3 regions of the Marinomonas sp. ef1 genome follow, and region 2 is predicted to be linked to each of the others. Evidence: predicted binding sites of a transcription regulator. Region 2 holds the regulator's gene; each other region holds the start of a gene.
What was found. Region 2 encodes sigma-54, which starts transcription at its own class of promoters, with help from an activator protein. Its sites were predicted from a motif close to TGGCACNNNNNTTGCTNT; they were not measured.

Region 1 (4,926 bases), on a different contig from region 2:
GCAGAAATATCCAGATAGGAAACATTACTGGCGAACTCTGTATCGTAGCCTTGGCATTGCACCGCAAGATTGAGTGCTGTGCCGCGGCCGTATTGGGACGCATACAAATATGGATAGTAAGTCGACTGACGCCACGCTGGACCGTCTTTGACTGTCATAATCGGCGCGATAACGTTGACCAATTGCGCCAAACAGCCAATTTTGACCACATCACTATGGCGAATAAAGGTGTTCAGAATACAGCCAACTTGTAGCGTATCGGCAAAGTCATAAATGTCTTCTAACAAAGCTGGAGCATGTGGCCAACCGTCATTGCCACCGAGAATTTTTTTGTCTTGTTCATTGGAGTGATACCAGACGTTCCATTCATCGAAGGAAATATACACATCGTGTTTGGAGCGTTTTTTAGCTTTAGTGGCTTTAATTACCGCCGCGATGGTGTCGATATAGTTATCAAGTAAGCTGGCTTTGGCTAAATAATTGGCGGTGTTTTTTTCGTGATTATCGAAATACATATGCAGTGAAATGTAGTCGACTGTGTCGTAGGTATAATCTAGTACTGTGCTTTCCCATTCAGGGTAAGTTGGCATTTTAGGGGAAGAAGAACCACATACGACTAACTCGATATTTTTATCGAAAGCGCGCATGGCTTTCGCGGTTTCAAATGCTACTCGACCATATTCAGCGGCGGTTTTTTGTCCGATTTGCCAAGGTCCATCCATTTCATTACCCAGACACCAAAGCTTAACGTCCCAAGGTTCTTCACGGCCGTTTTGCTTGCGAAGGTCAGACCAATATGAGCCGCCAGGGTGGTTCACATATTCAAGAAAAGCACGCGCTTCGTCTAAACCTCGTGAGCCAAGATTCACCGCTAGCATCATTTCTGTACCGGCTTGTTCTGCCCATTCAGCGAATTCATGAATACCAATTTCATTACTTTCTGATGTGTGCCAAGCAAGATCTAGGCGAGTTGGGCGATCTTCTTTTGGCCCAATGCCATCTTCCCAGTTATAAGCAGAAACGAAGTTACCACCGGGGTAGCGAGTAACGGGAACATCGATATCTTTGATGAGTTCGATAACATCTTGACGGAAACCATGTTCATCAGCAGTTGCATGACCTGGTTCGTAGATACCGCTGTAAACAGCGCGTCCTAAATGCTCGATGAAAGAGCCATAAAGGCGAGGGTCTATTTTGGCAATCACATAATCTTTATGTGCGGTTACGTTAGCGCGCATGCTTACTCCTTTCTTATTTTTGTAGGATATTAAGATATATTAAGTATCTGAATTTTTGTTTCTTATCTGATAAGTGGATATTAAAAGCATGTTTGACCTAAGGTCAATCAATAAGACGTTTATTTTTTGTGCAACCAAATACCAAAATTGGTATGTATAAGTGTGATTTGTAACGAAAAAAGAAAGGGGTAGGTATTTGGAAAGTTACTAAGATAATGAAATTTATAGATTTTTTAAATTTTGATTTATTAGAGCAGGCTTACTGGTATTTACATCAGAAAATAAGATGCTGTGTGAGATTAAGATTGAAGGCGTAATACAATATCTTGGTCGTAATTGCCAAATTGCTTGCCAAAAATATTGATGCCGCCAGGGTGTTCAGCATCATCGGGAACAGAGATTCGCACACGAATGGATCTATGGTCTTCCAGTGCAAGATCTTTCAAAGAGATATCAGAAACCCGTACACCATCGACGTAAGTGCCATCTTTTGTGACACGAAAGCTTTTTAAATGGCCGTATTGGCTGCCAGCAAGCTTCCACCAATCGGGAGTATGTTTACCACGACGATCGCCGTAATCGCCGGGAGCAGTCCAGATCGCAGCCTTTTTGCCGTTGATAGAGATATGAATATCAGAAGGCCAATTTTCTGACGTGCCAGGCACTTCGGATGACAGCTCCATCACCAGCTCTAGCTCTTTCACTGTCTGACCTGCAATACGAGCATTGTTGGGGAACTGATATTCCACATAGCCTTTGGTAAACCACAACAAACTGGCACGCATACGATCAGGAGAAAGATAAGTATCTGGACTGTCTAAGAAGCCAACAATGCCAGATTCCGAACACAAACCACAAGGCGCCATCACATCAAACTCAGAATATAGGCCCACAGGCATAGCGACTTCGATGACGTTGTTTTGATTTTGTTTGGTGTTACAGAAAGATAAGACGATTTCTTCGTGTGTTGCACGGCAAATTTTCTGGCTGCCTTTACGGCCTTTTTGGCTTTCGGTGGTAATTAAACCGGCACTTTCGAGGGAATTAATATGACTGGAAGTTGATGATTGGGGCAGTTCGAGAAGGTCTGCAATGTCATTGACATTCATCGGCCCTTTTTCATGTAACAAGGACAATATTGCCAATCGTGCAGGCGCTGCTAGGCTTTTTAGAACATCTGCTCCATCTTCGGGGGTTAGCAATAAGAACTTTTTACTCATCGTCATCTCCAGTTGAAGGTGACTTTATATCGAGATTTATGATTCTTATCAAGTTTTAGTTGTTGATTAATTGTTACTAAAAGTAAGTGATGATCGCTTTATTAATACAAGAAAACGATCATCAACCTTTAGTTTTAAATAGCTTTTTTAAATGTTTTTTAGTGATTTCTAAAGAGTTTTTTGAATTAAGCCAACGGTCCACCAATAATAGTAGTACGCAATCCTGCAATAATGTTTTCGCCTGTTTCATGTCTTAGTTCGTCGTACCAAGCTTGGGTTTCTTGCATGTCTTTACCATGGGTAACATCACAACGTTTACGAGCTTTTAGTACAAGATCTTTGACGCGGAAGCGACGAGCTTCTTCGTAGTTTTTCAATGCAGCGATAACACCTGAAACGGTTTTGCCTTTCTCTTTAAATTGATCAGCAAAGCACTGTCCGAGAACAACAGCATCTTCCAGTGCAGAGCATCCGCCTTGGCCTATGTCTGGAGTTGTACTGTGGGCAGCATCGCCGAGTAGGGCAATATTGCCTTTTACCAAGGTATCGAATGGTTCTATGTCATGAATTTCGATGCGGTTGGTGGTTTCAGGATCAATGGCTGCAATCAGTTTTTGAACGGGTTCAGCCCAACCTGCAAAATAACCCGTTAGATCGGCAATCACTGTTGTTCTATCTTCTGCTAGGCCTTTTGGTAATGGCACATCAAAGAAGAAGTAAAAACGACCGTCGGCAATAGGCATAATAGAAACGCGTTTGCCTTCGCCAACAAAGGTTGTCCATTGATTGGCAGGGGCAATACTTTCATCGATTTCTACCAAGCCATTCCAGTTTACATAATTAGCGTAGCGGCGCTCGGTTTGATAACCAATGACATCAGCACGTACGGCAGAATGTGTGCCGTCGGCCGCAATCATAAAATCACCTACAGCACTGGTACCATCGGTAAAATACGCGGTTACACCTGTGTCACTTTGCTCGACTTTCTCAATGCGTTTGCCAAACTGAACTTTATCACGTCCCCACCAATCGATCATTTGGCTTTGTAGGTCTGCTCTAGATACAGGGCAAGGGCGTTCGCCAACAGCGTCAACTAATGGGGCAAGACTGAACTGCGTCATCACGCTTCCGGTTATACCGTCGTGGTACGCCATGTTGTGCATCGGGCCGCCGAGTTTGTCCATAATGCTGCCCATACCTAAATGGTTCATGCATTTTACGCCGTTAGACCAAATAGAGAGCGCGGCACCAACAGGTTTGATTTCTTTTACCGCTTCAAAAATATCGCATTCGATGCCTTGTTGTTTTAATGCTGCTGCCGCTGACATGCCACCGATACCAGCGCCTATAATAAGTGCTTTCATATGATTCCCCTTTAATCTATCGCTCGTTTTCGCGTTGTCTTAGCGAACTTTTAATTTCTTGTTAAAGGAGTAAATGGCAATAAATATGCCATGAAACAAATGAACCTATATTTTAGTGTGTGAAACCTTTGTTTTAGGGCGATACGTAATCAGTGGTGATAGGTCAAAGAAGAAAGAGGCTTATTTTCTTCTTTGACCAACAGGGCAGAAAATGATTTATCTTGGTGCGGATTTTGTAATATTTGCTTCATTCTGGCTCATTAAGCCTTGGGCTGAAGCCTAATTACATAAGACTAGCTGCCACGATAAGTGCTGTAAGAATAAGGCGAGACAAGCAGTGGAATGTGATAATGGGCGTTTTCATCATTGATGCCGAAGCGAATGATGACCGTGTTTAAGAAACTAGGAGCGGTAGGTTTGTTATTGTCTGAGTCTTCGAGAGAGTCAGCGAAGTACTCGTCAATGCCAAACTCTAGTTCGTACACACCCACAGAGAAGCTATCAGCTTGCAGCAAGGGTTGATCACAGCGGCCATCGTTATTGGACACAGTGCTATGAATAAGCTGTCGTTGGCCGTCTGCAGAATGCTGGTAAAGATGTATTTTTACGCCAGCCGCAGCAACGCCTTTTGTTGTATCTAAAATGTGAGTGGTTAAGTATCCCATTGTTTTACCTCAATCTAATGTGAAAGCTTGCCTGATTTTTGCAGTAAGCGTCTTTATAAGTGAAATGGATCTGAAAATATTGTTTCATAGAGATCAATATTTGTGCCATGTGTTTCTGTATAGCGTATTTTGTTATTCATACAGATCTTTTTTATAAGAATTTTTTAGAGCCGTCAGAATTTGGAGTCCTATTATGCAAGACCCGTTAGCTGCGATTAGTCAAATGGAAGAAGTGGATTTTATCGCTTTATTTAGCAGTATTTATGAGCATTCCACTTGGGTTGCAGAAGAATTATGGCGACAAAAAGTCGAGCATCCAAGTGAGTATTTCGACAGTATCGACAAAATCAAAGACACCATGGCTGACATCGTAGAGCAAAGTACTGACGAACAAAAACTCATACTGCTTCGCGCTCATCCAGATTTAGCAGGCAAAGCG
Region 2 (4,926 bases):
CTTTGCCGATGTATTGCAAGTGTCTTCTCATGGCTTCATGTTGCTTTATGCGGCCAGCTTCAACGAATGCTTCGCGTAGAGTGTCAGACATTTCCACTTTTTTAAGCTGATTTTTGCTTAAGCCTAGTAGTTTTTTTCCAAGATCTTGCAGGGCTTCCATTTCACGCTTGATCTGGGTTTTGCTCTTAGGGGTTTCTTCGTCGTTGTTTTCAAATTGATCAAAGTCTGTCATGGGAACCTATATTAGAAAAATAGTAGCGAGACCAAGGAAGGATAGAAATCCAACCACGTCGGTCACGGTAGTCAAAATTACGCTGCCTGCTAGGGCAGGGTCGATGCCAATTTTTTTTAGTAGAATTGGCAGAAGTGTACCAGTGGCTGCTGCAAATAGCAGATTTATTATGATGGCGCCCGCAATGATATAGGCAATCTTGATGTTGTCAAACCAAAGTGCGGTAAGTGCGGCTATTACTGTTGCCCAAAGAAGGCCATTTATGAGTCCAACAATGAGCTCTCTATTAAGTAGCCAGCGAGTATTGGTGGAGCCTATCTGATTGAGTGCAATACCACGAATGACCAGTGTCAGTACTTGAGAACCAGCTATACCGCCCATGCTAGCAACGATTGGCATGAGTATAGCTAATGCGACAACTTGGTCTAATGTCTCTTGGAATAAGCCAATAACGTAAGACGCTGTAAAGGCGGTTATTAGGTTTATGCCAAGCCAAACTGCACGTCGCTTGGTGGTTTTCATGATAGGCGCGAAGGTATCTTCGTCATCATCAAGACCCGCCATGCTTAACATGGAGTGTTCGGCTTCGTCACGGATAACGTCTACAACGTCATCGATGGTGATGCGGCCAAGTAGTTTTTTAGTTTTGCTGTCAATAACGGGAGCGGATACTAGGTCCATTTTTTCAAAAAGCTGCGCGACTTCGCTAGCTGGTGTTTCTGCGTCAATGACGGTGAATTCTGTTTCCATGATATCGCGCACTGTTGCGTTAATATCTGATACCAGTAGTTTGGTAAGTGGAAGTATTCCTAAAAGGCGATCTGAGCGGCTGACAACAAGTAAGTTGTCTGTCATGTCTGGTAGTGTTGAGTGTCTGCGTAAATAGCGAAACACCAGATCGACGGTAATATTTGGACGTATGGTGATGGTGTCCGTATTCATCAAGCCGCCGGCAGAATCTTCCGAGTAGCTTAATAGTGCTTCAACTCTTGTTCTGTCTTGCGTGGACATTGACGCAAGAACTTCTTTTACGACCTTTTCTGGTAGGTGTTGTAGTAAGTCGGCTAGGTCATCGCTTTCAAAATGTTCGGATACGGCGATAAGTCGCTCTGTATCCATGTTTTTCATGAATTGTACGCCAATATCTTCGCTTAGATATTGAAGTACTTCGCCTTCATTCTTGGCTTCTATTAACTCCCAAAGAAGCTTACGCTCTTTGGGAGGAGAAGACTCTAATAGACGAGCAACATCCTGTGCGGGCAAAGCGCCGTTAAGTAAATAACGGATTTGCATGGTGGTACCGGATTCGAGCGATTCGGTGACCGTTTGGAGGTGATTTAGAGTGTTTTGCTCTGACATATAAGTCTTACTCGTCTTCACCAAAACGATTATTTATTAATTCTATTACCGCTTTTATTGCATCTAACTCGTCTTCACCATTGGTTTTGATGCGAATTTCTGTGCCTTTGCCGGCAGCAAGCATCATCATTGCCATGATGCTTTTTCCGTCAACATTTCGGCTATCTTTTTCTATGGTGATATCGCAAGAAAAGCGAGTGGTTGTTTCAACCAATTTGCCAGCAGCGCGAGCATGCAAGCCAAGTTTATTTATGATCGTGACGGACTCTTCCTGCATGCTTTTTTCCTATATTAGTGATTCAAATATATTGAATAGTTCTTCATTGGTCTGTGCTGTGCGCAATTTATCCAGTGCTTCTGGGGATTGGGCAAGTTCTGCTATTTGAGCTAGCGTTGCAAGGTGTTGGTCACACTCATGAGGTGGAACAATTAATGCAAATATTAAGTCTACCGCTCTTTTATCGATGGAATCGAAATCAATCGGAGTTTGCAATGACATAACGACAATAGCGGTATGGTTTGCAGATTCTAGGCGACAGTGTGGAATAGCTATGCCGTTGCCTATGCCTGTACTACCTAGCTTTTCACGACCTAGTAGTGCGTCATAGACAGCTTCGTTGTCACAATGTAGTCGGTTGGAAGCAACTTCAGCAATGCTTTCAAGTACTCGTTTTTTACTAACAATATCTTGTTTTGCGAGAACGAGTTCCGCTTTTAATAATGATTTCAAGGACATGATAAAATGGTTTCCGTTTAGATCAGTCGTTTTCGTTCATTGGAAGGAGGGATGTTCATCGCCTCTCGATATTTGGCTACAGTGCGTCGAGCAACCTGTATGCCTTGGTCTGCTAAAATAGCAGCTAGCTTGTTATCACTTAACGGTTTTTTCGCCGGTTCATCCGATACAAGCTTTTTAATCATAGCTCGTATTGCGGTAGAAGAACATTCTCCGCCGGAGGCGGTGTTTACATGGCTGGAGAAAAAGTATTTCAGCTCAAAGATGCCCTTCGGTGTGTGCATGTATTTCTGAGTTGTTACCCTGGAAATAGTTGACTCATGCATACCTACTTCTTCTGCGACATCGTGAAGAACCATTGGTTTCATGGCTTCTTCGCCTAGTTCGAAGAAATCAATTTGTCGACTTACAATGCAGCTTGCCACTTTTAATAAAGTTTCGTTGCGGCTCTGTAGGCTCTTCATGAACCATTTTGCTTCTTGAAGAGAGGTTTTTATGTAAGTCACATCTTCTGCTGTTGCTGCTGCAGTGCTAGCCATCGCTGAGTAAGTCTCATTGATTTTGATGGGTGGCAAAGCGTCATTATTTAGTTCCACTTGCCATACGTCATGGCGTTTTTTCACTGTGACATCAGGAATAACGTAGTCCGTGTCGTCAGCGTCAATAACTGAGCCTGGGCGTGGGTTGAGCTGTTGAATCAAATTGACGACTTCTTTTAGCGCTTCGTCTTTGAGTTTTGTTTTACGGCTCAACTGAGCAAAATCTCGATTACCTAGTAATGGTAGGTAATGATCAATAAGATTGTATGTGCTCTTATACAGCGGGTGGCTTTGGAATGCTTCTAGTTGCACAAGAAGGCAGTCGCGTAGGTCAATTGAGCATACGCCTACAGGGTCAAAGCGCTGCAATCTATGCTGCACTGCAATGACTTCTTCAATATCTAGATCTTCTAATTCAGTGCCGAGAGATTCCCAGATGTCATCGGGAGAAATGCTTAAGTAGCCATCAGGTTGAACGCATTCAATGATGGCGTAAGCGATTTCAATGTCGCGATCTGACATGTGGGTTAAATTTAATTGCCATATAAGATGGTCTTGGATGCTTTCTGCTGGTGCGTTACGGCTTTCGAAGTCGCTATCGCCTTCGTAGCTGTTGTGATCGCTGACAGCTGCAGAACTTTGATAGGTATCATCCCAGTTACTATCTATGGATAGTTCTTCAGGGATGCTTTCTGTCCACTCAGATTCTACGCGTGGTTCTTCGCTATTATTGTCGACTGTTGTATCGGCAGCGCTTTTTGATTCTATGCTTGCAGGGATGTCGTGATGAATTTGTTCGTCGTCGTCGAGCTCAAGCAATGGGTTCGATTCAAGAAACTCATGAATTTCTTGTTTTAAATCCAACGTAGAAAGCTGCAGCAAGCGAATAGCCTGTTGCAGTTGTGGCGTCATAGTCAGCTGTTGACCAAGCTTTAATTGTAAAGACTGCTTCATAGAGCAACTCTTTCTTCTATTTGAATGAATTGGAACGAGTTATGCATACTACTCCCTTTCTACAGCAATGATAAGGGGTTACAGACGGAAGTCGTCGCCTAAATAGACCTTTTTTACTTGTTCATTGTTGATGACGGTACTGGCATCACCAGATGCAATGATGTAACCATTGCCAACAATGTAAGCTTTATCACAGATGTCTAGTGTTTCTCTGACATTGTGATCGGTAATTAAGACACCGATTCCACTTTCTTGGAGATGTTTGATTATGTGTTTTATGTCACCAACTGAGATAGGGTCTACGCCGGCAAAGGGTTCATCAAGTAGGATGAATTTTGGGTTCATGGCAACCGCTCTCGCTATTTCAACCCGGCGCCTTTCTCCTCCTGATAGTGCCATTCCTAGGTTGGTGCGAATATGGGTGATATGAAACTCTTCTAAGAGTTCTTCTAGTCTTTCTTGTTGTTGTGCTTTTGTTAGCTTTTTGCGGGTTTCTAAAATTGCTAGGATATTATCTTCTACAGACATTTTCCTAAAAATAGATGCCTCTTGAGGGAGGTAGCCAATGCCTTTTTGAGCACGAGTATGCATGGCGTCATGAGTGATGTCTTGGCCATCAATAAATATGCCGCCAGCGTCGTTTGCTACCATGCCAACTATCATATAAAAACAGGTGGTCTTACCCGCGCCATTAGGGCCAAGCAGGCCAACGGCTTGGCCAGACTCAACGGAAATAGATACATCCTTTACGACTTGGCGTTTTTTGTAGCTCTTCGCAAGGTGTTTTGCTTCTAGTAGTGCCATCTATTTTTTATTCTCAGGTGCTTGTTTATCTTTTGGCGCTTGTGGTTGTAAGGTCATTGATACGCGCCCTGAATCTTTTTTCTCAGCACTGAATGTGCCGTCATCAATCATATAGAGGATGTAGTCTGCGGTGATGGAGTTCTGCATTCTGCTTAGGTAACCATCACCAATAATTTCTAATTTTGATTCGCTGGTTAAATAATGTATTTCATTGCCTTTACTGATAACAATGTTGCCGCTCCAGTCTATCTGCTGACTGAATTTCGCAGGTTTTCCTGTGGCTTCTAGGCTGCTAAATTTTC
Region 3 (4,926 bases), on a different contig from region 2:
CACGTTTTCTTTTACCCATTGGTCGATTTCTTCATCGCTCTGGATATTTATACCCGGTTGAATTTCATCACCACGGTAATCGTCTAGCGCAGATTGTTGAAGCACTTCGCGAGTTAGGCGAATCGTGTCGCGCCAGTCTTGCTTGTCTTGTTCGGTCGAAATGTAGTTAAACAAGATGCGCGGTTTCGCCGCTGGATTAGCGGATTCGATCCACAATTTGCCACGACTTTCTGGCTTATTTGGGCCAACGTGTACTTGGAAACCATGACCTTCAACCGCTGCTTGACCATCGTAACGCATGGCTGCTGGCAAGAAGTGATATTGAATGTTTGGCCATTTAAGACCTGCACGAGAGCGAATAAAACCACAAGATTCAAAGTGGTTGGTCGCTCCTAGTCCGGTTTTAAACAACATCCAGCGCGTACCGATCAAACCTTTGCTGATCAAGCCAAGCTTACTGTTTAGCGTCACAGGTTGTTTGCAGTAGTACTGGAAGTAGACTTCTAGATGGTCTTGCAGGTTTTCACCGACACCAGGCAGTTCGTGAACCAGAGGAACGCCGGCTTTTTCCAAGACGTCTTTTGGACCGACACCAGACAGTTGCAACAACTGTGGTGAACCAACGGAACCTGCCGACAGAATCACTTCTTTACTAGCAGTGGCTTGTTGAGTTTGGCCGTTTTTACTGAACTCAATGCCAACCGCTTTTTTGCCATCGGCCTTTTCATTTTCAAAGAGGACTTTGTGGCTAAGCACGCCCGTTTTTACCGTTAGGTTAGGGCGCGCCATGGCACGACGTAAATAGGCGTTCGACGTTGAAGCGCGTACGCCATTTTTCACCGTCATGTGCATTGGACCAAAGCCTTCTTGGCGGTAGCCATTGTAGTCGTCGGTTTTGCCGTAGCCTGCTTGTTTACCCGCATCGATAAAGGCTTGGTAAAGCGGGTTGTAGGTCATGTCGTTGCCGTTGTTGGTCGACAATGGACCGTCGCCGCCACGGTATAAGTCCGCGCCGCCTTTCCATGTTTCGGCTTTTTTAAAGTAAGGTAGGCAAGTTTGGTAGTTCCAACCTTTGGCGCCGTTTTCTTCCCACTGGTCGAAATCACAAGCGTGACCACGCACATAAACCATGCCGTTAATAGACGATGAACCGCCTAATACTTTGCCGCGTGGACAATGCATTTCACGGCCATCAAGACCGGGCTCTTTGTCCGTGTGGAATTGCCACGCGTATTTTGTCGTGTTCATTGGGTAAGATAAGGCGGTCGGCATTTGGATAAAGACGCTTTTATCTGAGCCGCCCATTTCCAATAACAACACCTTGTGTTCGCCACTTTCTGTCAGCCGGTCTGCTAGCACACACCCTGCGGAGCCAGCACCGACGATAATGTAATCGTACGTTTCATTAGCCATGACTGTTCTCATCTATTAAGAGTTAAGCGCTTCGCTTAGTAAGGGCTTTGAATGTCGTTTAGATCAACAAAGATGCTCTTCGTTTGTGTGTAGTGGTACAAAGTTTCGATGCCGTTTTCACGACCAATACCAGACTCTTTGTAACCGCCCACAGGCATTTCAGCTGGAGAAGAACCCCATGCGTTGATCCAGCAAATACCGGCCTGCATTTGACCAATGACACGATGGGCACGAGCGAAGTCTTTGGTGAAGACGCCAGCGGCTAAGCCAAGCTTGGTATCGTTAGCGCGAGCAATCACTTCATCTTCGTCGGTGAAGCTAAGCACAGACATTACTGGACCGAAGATTTCATCACGTACTTGTGGCATGTCGTCGGTGCAATCAGTGAAAACAGTTGGAGCAACAAAGGCACCTTTGTCTAAGCCGTTTTCAGTAACTTGGTAACCGCCGCATAACAAGGTCGCACCAGCGTCTTTGGCCGCTTGAATGTAGCCCAAGACTTTTTGCATGTGATCTTTGGAAATCAACGCGCCAACTTGCGTGTTCATATCCATTGGATCGCCAATAATCATGGCTTCAGTACGTTGTTTTAGTTCTTTGGTGAAAGCGTCCATCATGTCAGCGTGAACGAATACACGAGTACCGTTAGTGCAAACTTCGCCTTGCGTGTAGAAGTTGGCTAGCATCGCCGCAGAAACAGCCTGATCGACAGGCATGTCTGGGAAGATGATCATTGGTGATTTACCACCAAGTTCCATGGTTACCTGCTTCAAAGATTGTGCAGAAGCGGCCATGACTTTTTTGCCTGTTCCCACTTCACCAGTGAAAGAGACTTTGTCGATGTCTGGGTGGTTGGTGATCATTTGACCTGTACGACCGTCCCCTTGAATGACGTTGAAAACACCATCAGGCAAGCCTGCTTGGGTGTATATTTCAGCCAGTTTAAGCGCAGTAAGTGGTGTTTCTTCTGATGGTTTGAAGATCATCGCGTTACCCGCAGCCAGCGCAGGACCAGATTTCCACATAGCGATTTGAATAGGGTAGTTCCATGCGCCGATGCCAGCGCAAATACCAAGTGGCTCGCGACGAGTGTAGAAGAAGTTGCCATTGCCAAGGTCTTGGTAATCGCCTTGGATTTTATCGGTTAGGCCTGCGTAATATTCGATCACGTCAGCGCCCGTTTGAATGTCTACGCAAATGGCTTCTTGAAGTGGCTTGCCTGTGTCCAATACTTCGAGACGTGCAAGTTCTTCATTGTTTTCACGCAATAGCTCAGCGGCTTTTTTAAGGATGCGTCCGCGTTCAACAGGGCTCATTGCGGCCCACACTTTTTGACCTTGTTTTGCAGACTCTACAGCAGCATCTAGTTCAGCTTGTCCTGCGTGTTCTACTGTTGCAATCACTTCGCCTGTCGCAGGGTTGATTGTCTCAAAGTGTTCACCGCTGGTGGATGCATGGTAGCGGCCATGAATGTATTGCTGCTGATGTGCCATGATGTGCCTCTTTATGTCTGTTTCAATGCTCTGTTTCGAGTCATTGAGGTATTTGAGTTTTTATTAAACGCGCGTTTAATAAAAACAATTGTACATATTTTGGCTATAAATTGCAGCTCGAATCCGTGAATTAGTGGTTTTGGGGCAAAAAGATGACGTTATGGTACGAAGAGTATTACTGATTGAATGTGGGAATATTGGGCATAAGACATCCCTCAAAGCAAGGCAGAGAGAGGCAAAACGTCTCGGCTTAAAGTCTAAAAGCGAGACGCTATGATTGAAATGCTATAAACGTTACGAAGCGTTATTACAGGCTGATGACGCCGTTTGTGTCGTAGCTTATTGGGCTTGGAACGTAGGCGTCTGCCATGTCATCATTTAGCCATTCAGAGCCATCCAGAACATAACGAAATTGGTACGAGGTTTCGATACCCAAGTTAAGCGTCGACACAAAATCGCCAGACTTCTGTTTTTTCATTGGGTTGGCTGTGCAGTCCCAATTATTGAAGTCACCAACGACAGCGACGCTTTTTGCATCACCAATCGCTTCAGCAGGTAAGGCGAATTTCACTTTGCATTCAGGTTTGGTTTTTAAATAGGTTTTCTCAATCATTTCCAGCTCCATGGTCTAACGATAGACAAATTTGTAAGGCTACTGCAAAAGCCCGAGGGTAGATGAAACGTGTTTTTTAAACGATTTTTGAATAAGCTCTTTTATTCGTAAAGCAAAGCTTACGCCATATTTTATAACTGATTAATTCTTAAACAAAAATCTTGATTGCTTGCTTTGGGTTTTATCTGCCCCGATCCATTTTAGTGTCTAACATGATGTTAGATGCGCTATTTCAGGGCTTACAAAACTGTATGCGTTTTAAACAGTAAATTCACATTTTAGACAGTTTTCATGTCCTATACTCAAATAACACCAACAAAAATAACGAGGTGTTTTTATGGAAATTCAAACAGTCGTTCTTATCCTATTAAGTGTAATGCTGATCATTAAGATTGTTTATCTTGTTTTCTTCAAACGATCTGGTCAACAAGAAGACGACCATTTACATGGACATCACGCTCATGGTCATCATGCCCATAGTCGCCACTATCGTGGACATCACCATGATTCGCGATAGTTAGAGTTAGGGTTGATTGCCAGCGTTGTGACCTCGGTAACGTTTGTTTTTCGCTTCTTTGACTGTATTTAGGTCTATTAGGACTAAACCGTCCACGCAGTAGCCAAAGTCGGCATCGACACCAAAGTCTAAGAAGCGAACTCCGCCCGTGTCGCACAATTCACTGTACTGTTTGAACAGCGTTGGTACGCTGGCGCCAAAGTGGCTGAGCTGTTCCTTTAATATTCTAAAGTCTTCTTCATAGTTATCACCGCTGAACATGGCTGAAATGATGTCAGAGTGTTCTGTATTGACTTGATAAGGCGTGAACGAACGCGCCAAATGTTCTTTGTCGGCATAGTAGAGCTTGTAAAAGGAGACAATAAAATCTTTCGCCACTTGTGGGTAGCTGTTGCTTAGACTCACAGGACCAAACATGTAGCGAATTTCAGGGTGTCTATCTAAATAGGCGCCAATTCCGTACCACAAATAATCTAAGCTGCGCTTGCCCCAATACTTAGGTTGGATAAAGCTACGTCCTAGTTCAATACCTTGTTCGAAATAAGGTTCCATATCGCAAGAGTATTGGAACAGTTCGGCGCTGTAGATACGATTTGGTGTGTCTGACTTCATGTAACGTGCAACTTCACCTATGCGATAAGCGCCAACGATTTCTAGCTCTTCTTCATCCCATAAGATCAAATGGCGATAGTATTGATCGAACTTGTCTAAATCAGAGCGTTCACCAGTGCCTTCACCCACTTTACGAAAGGCGATTTCGCGCAAACGCCCAATCTCTTTCATAGTCACCGACATTGGATCGTAATCAAACAGGTAAATTTGTTTGTTGTCTTTGGTGCTACCAAGGTGCTCGGCTATTTTGAGCTCTTGTTTGATCATCTGTCTATTTT

Region 1: hpxO (FAD-dependent urate hydroxylase HpxO) is a predicted target of sigma-54. The motif match lies at 3,896-3,913, and genes of this name have one in related genera.
Region 3: CCS02_RS15045 (isoamylase early set domain-containing protein) is a predicted target of sigma-54. The motif match lies at 3,629-3,646, and genes of this name have one in related genera.

The regions. Positions count from the first base shown of each region.
Region 1 is NZ_NHTT01000003.1:288,475-293,400, forward strand. Features, by position in the region: gene arfA (arabinosylfuranosidase ArfA) at 1-1,238, opposite strand, end outside; gene CCS02_RS06025 (ArsR/SmtB family transcription factor) at 1,538-2,458, opposite strand; gene hpxO (FAD-dependent urate hydroxylase HpxO) at 2,644-3,822, opposite strand; gene uraH (hydroxyisourate hydrolase) at 4,116-4,487, opposite strand; gene uraD (2-oxo-4-hydroxy-4-carboxy-5-ureidoimidazoline decarboxylase) at 4,681-4,926, shown strand, end outside.
Region 2 is NZ_NHTT01000012.1:90,299-95,224, reverse strand. Features, by position in the region: gene yjgA (ribosome biogenesis factor YjgA) at 1-232, opposite strand, end outside; gene mgtE (magnesium transporter) at 239-1,591, opposite strand; gene CCS02_RS16570 (HPr family phosphocarrier protein) at 1,599-1,868, opposite strand; gene ptsN (PTS IIA-like nitrogen regulatory protein PtsN) at 1,878-2,327, opposite strand; gene CCS02_RS16560 (RNA polymerase factor sigma-54) at 2,345-3,820, opposite strand; gene lptB (LPS export ABC transporter ATP-binding protein) at 3,899-4,624, opposite strand; gene lptA (lipopolysaccharide transport periplasmic protein LptA) at 4,625-4,926, opposite strand, start outside.
Region 3 is NZ_NHTT01000010.1:89,811-94,736, reverse strand. Features, by position in the region: gene betA (choline dehydrogenase) at 1-1,413, opposite strand, end outside; gene betB (betaine-aldehyde dehydrogenase) at 1,449-2,906, opposite strand; gene CCS02_RS15045 (isoamylase early set domain-containing protein) at 3,214-3,519, opposite strand; gene CCS02_RS15040 (hypothetical protein) at 3,857-4,036, shown strand; gene CCS02_RS15035 (GNAT family N-acyltransferase) at 4,043-4,926, opposite strand, start outside.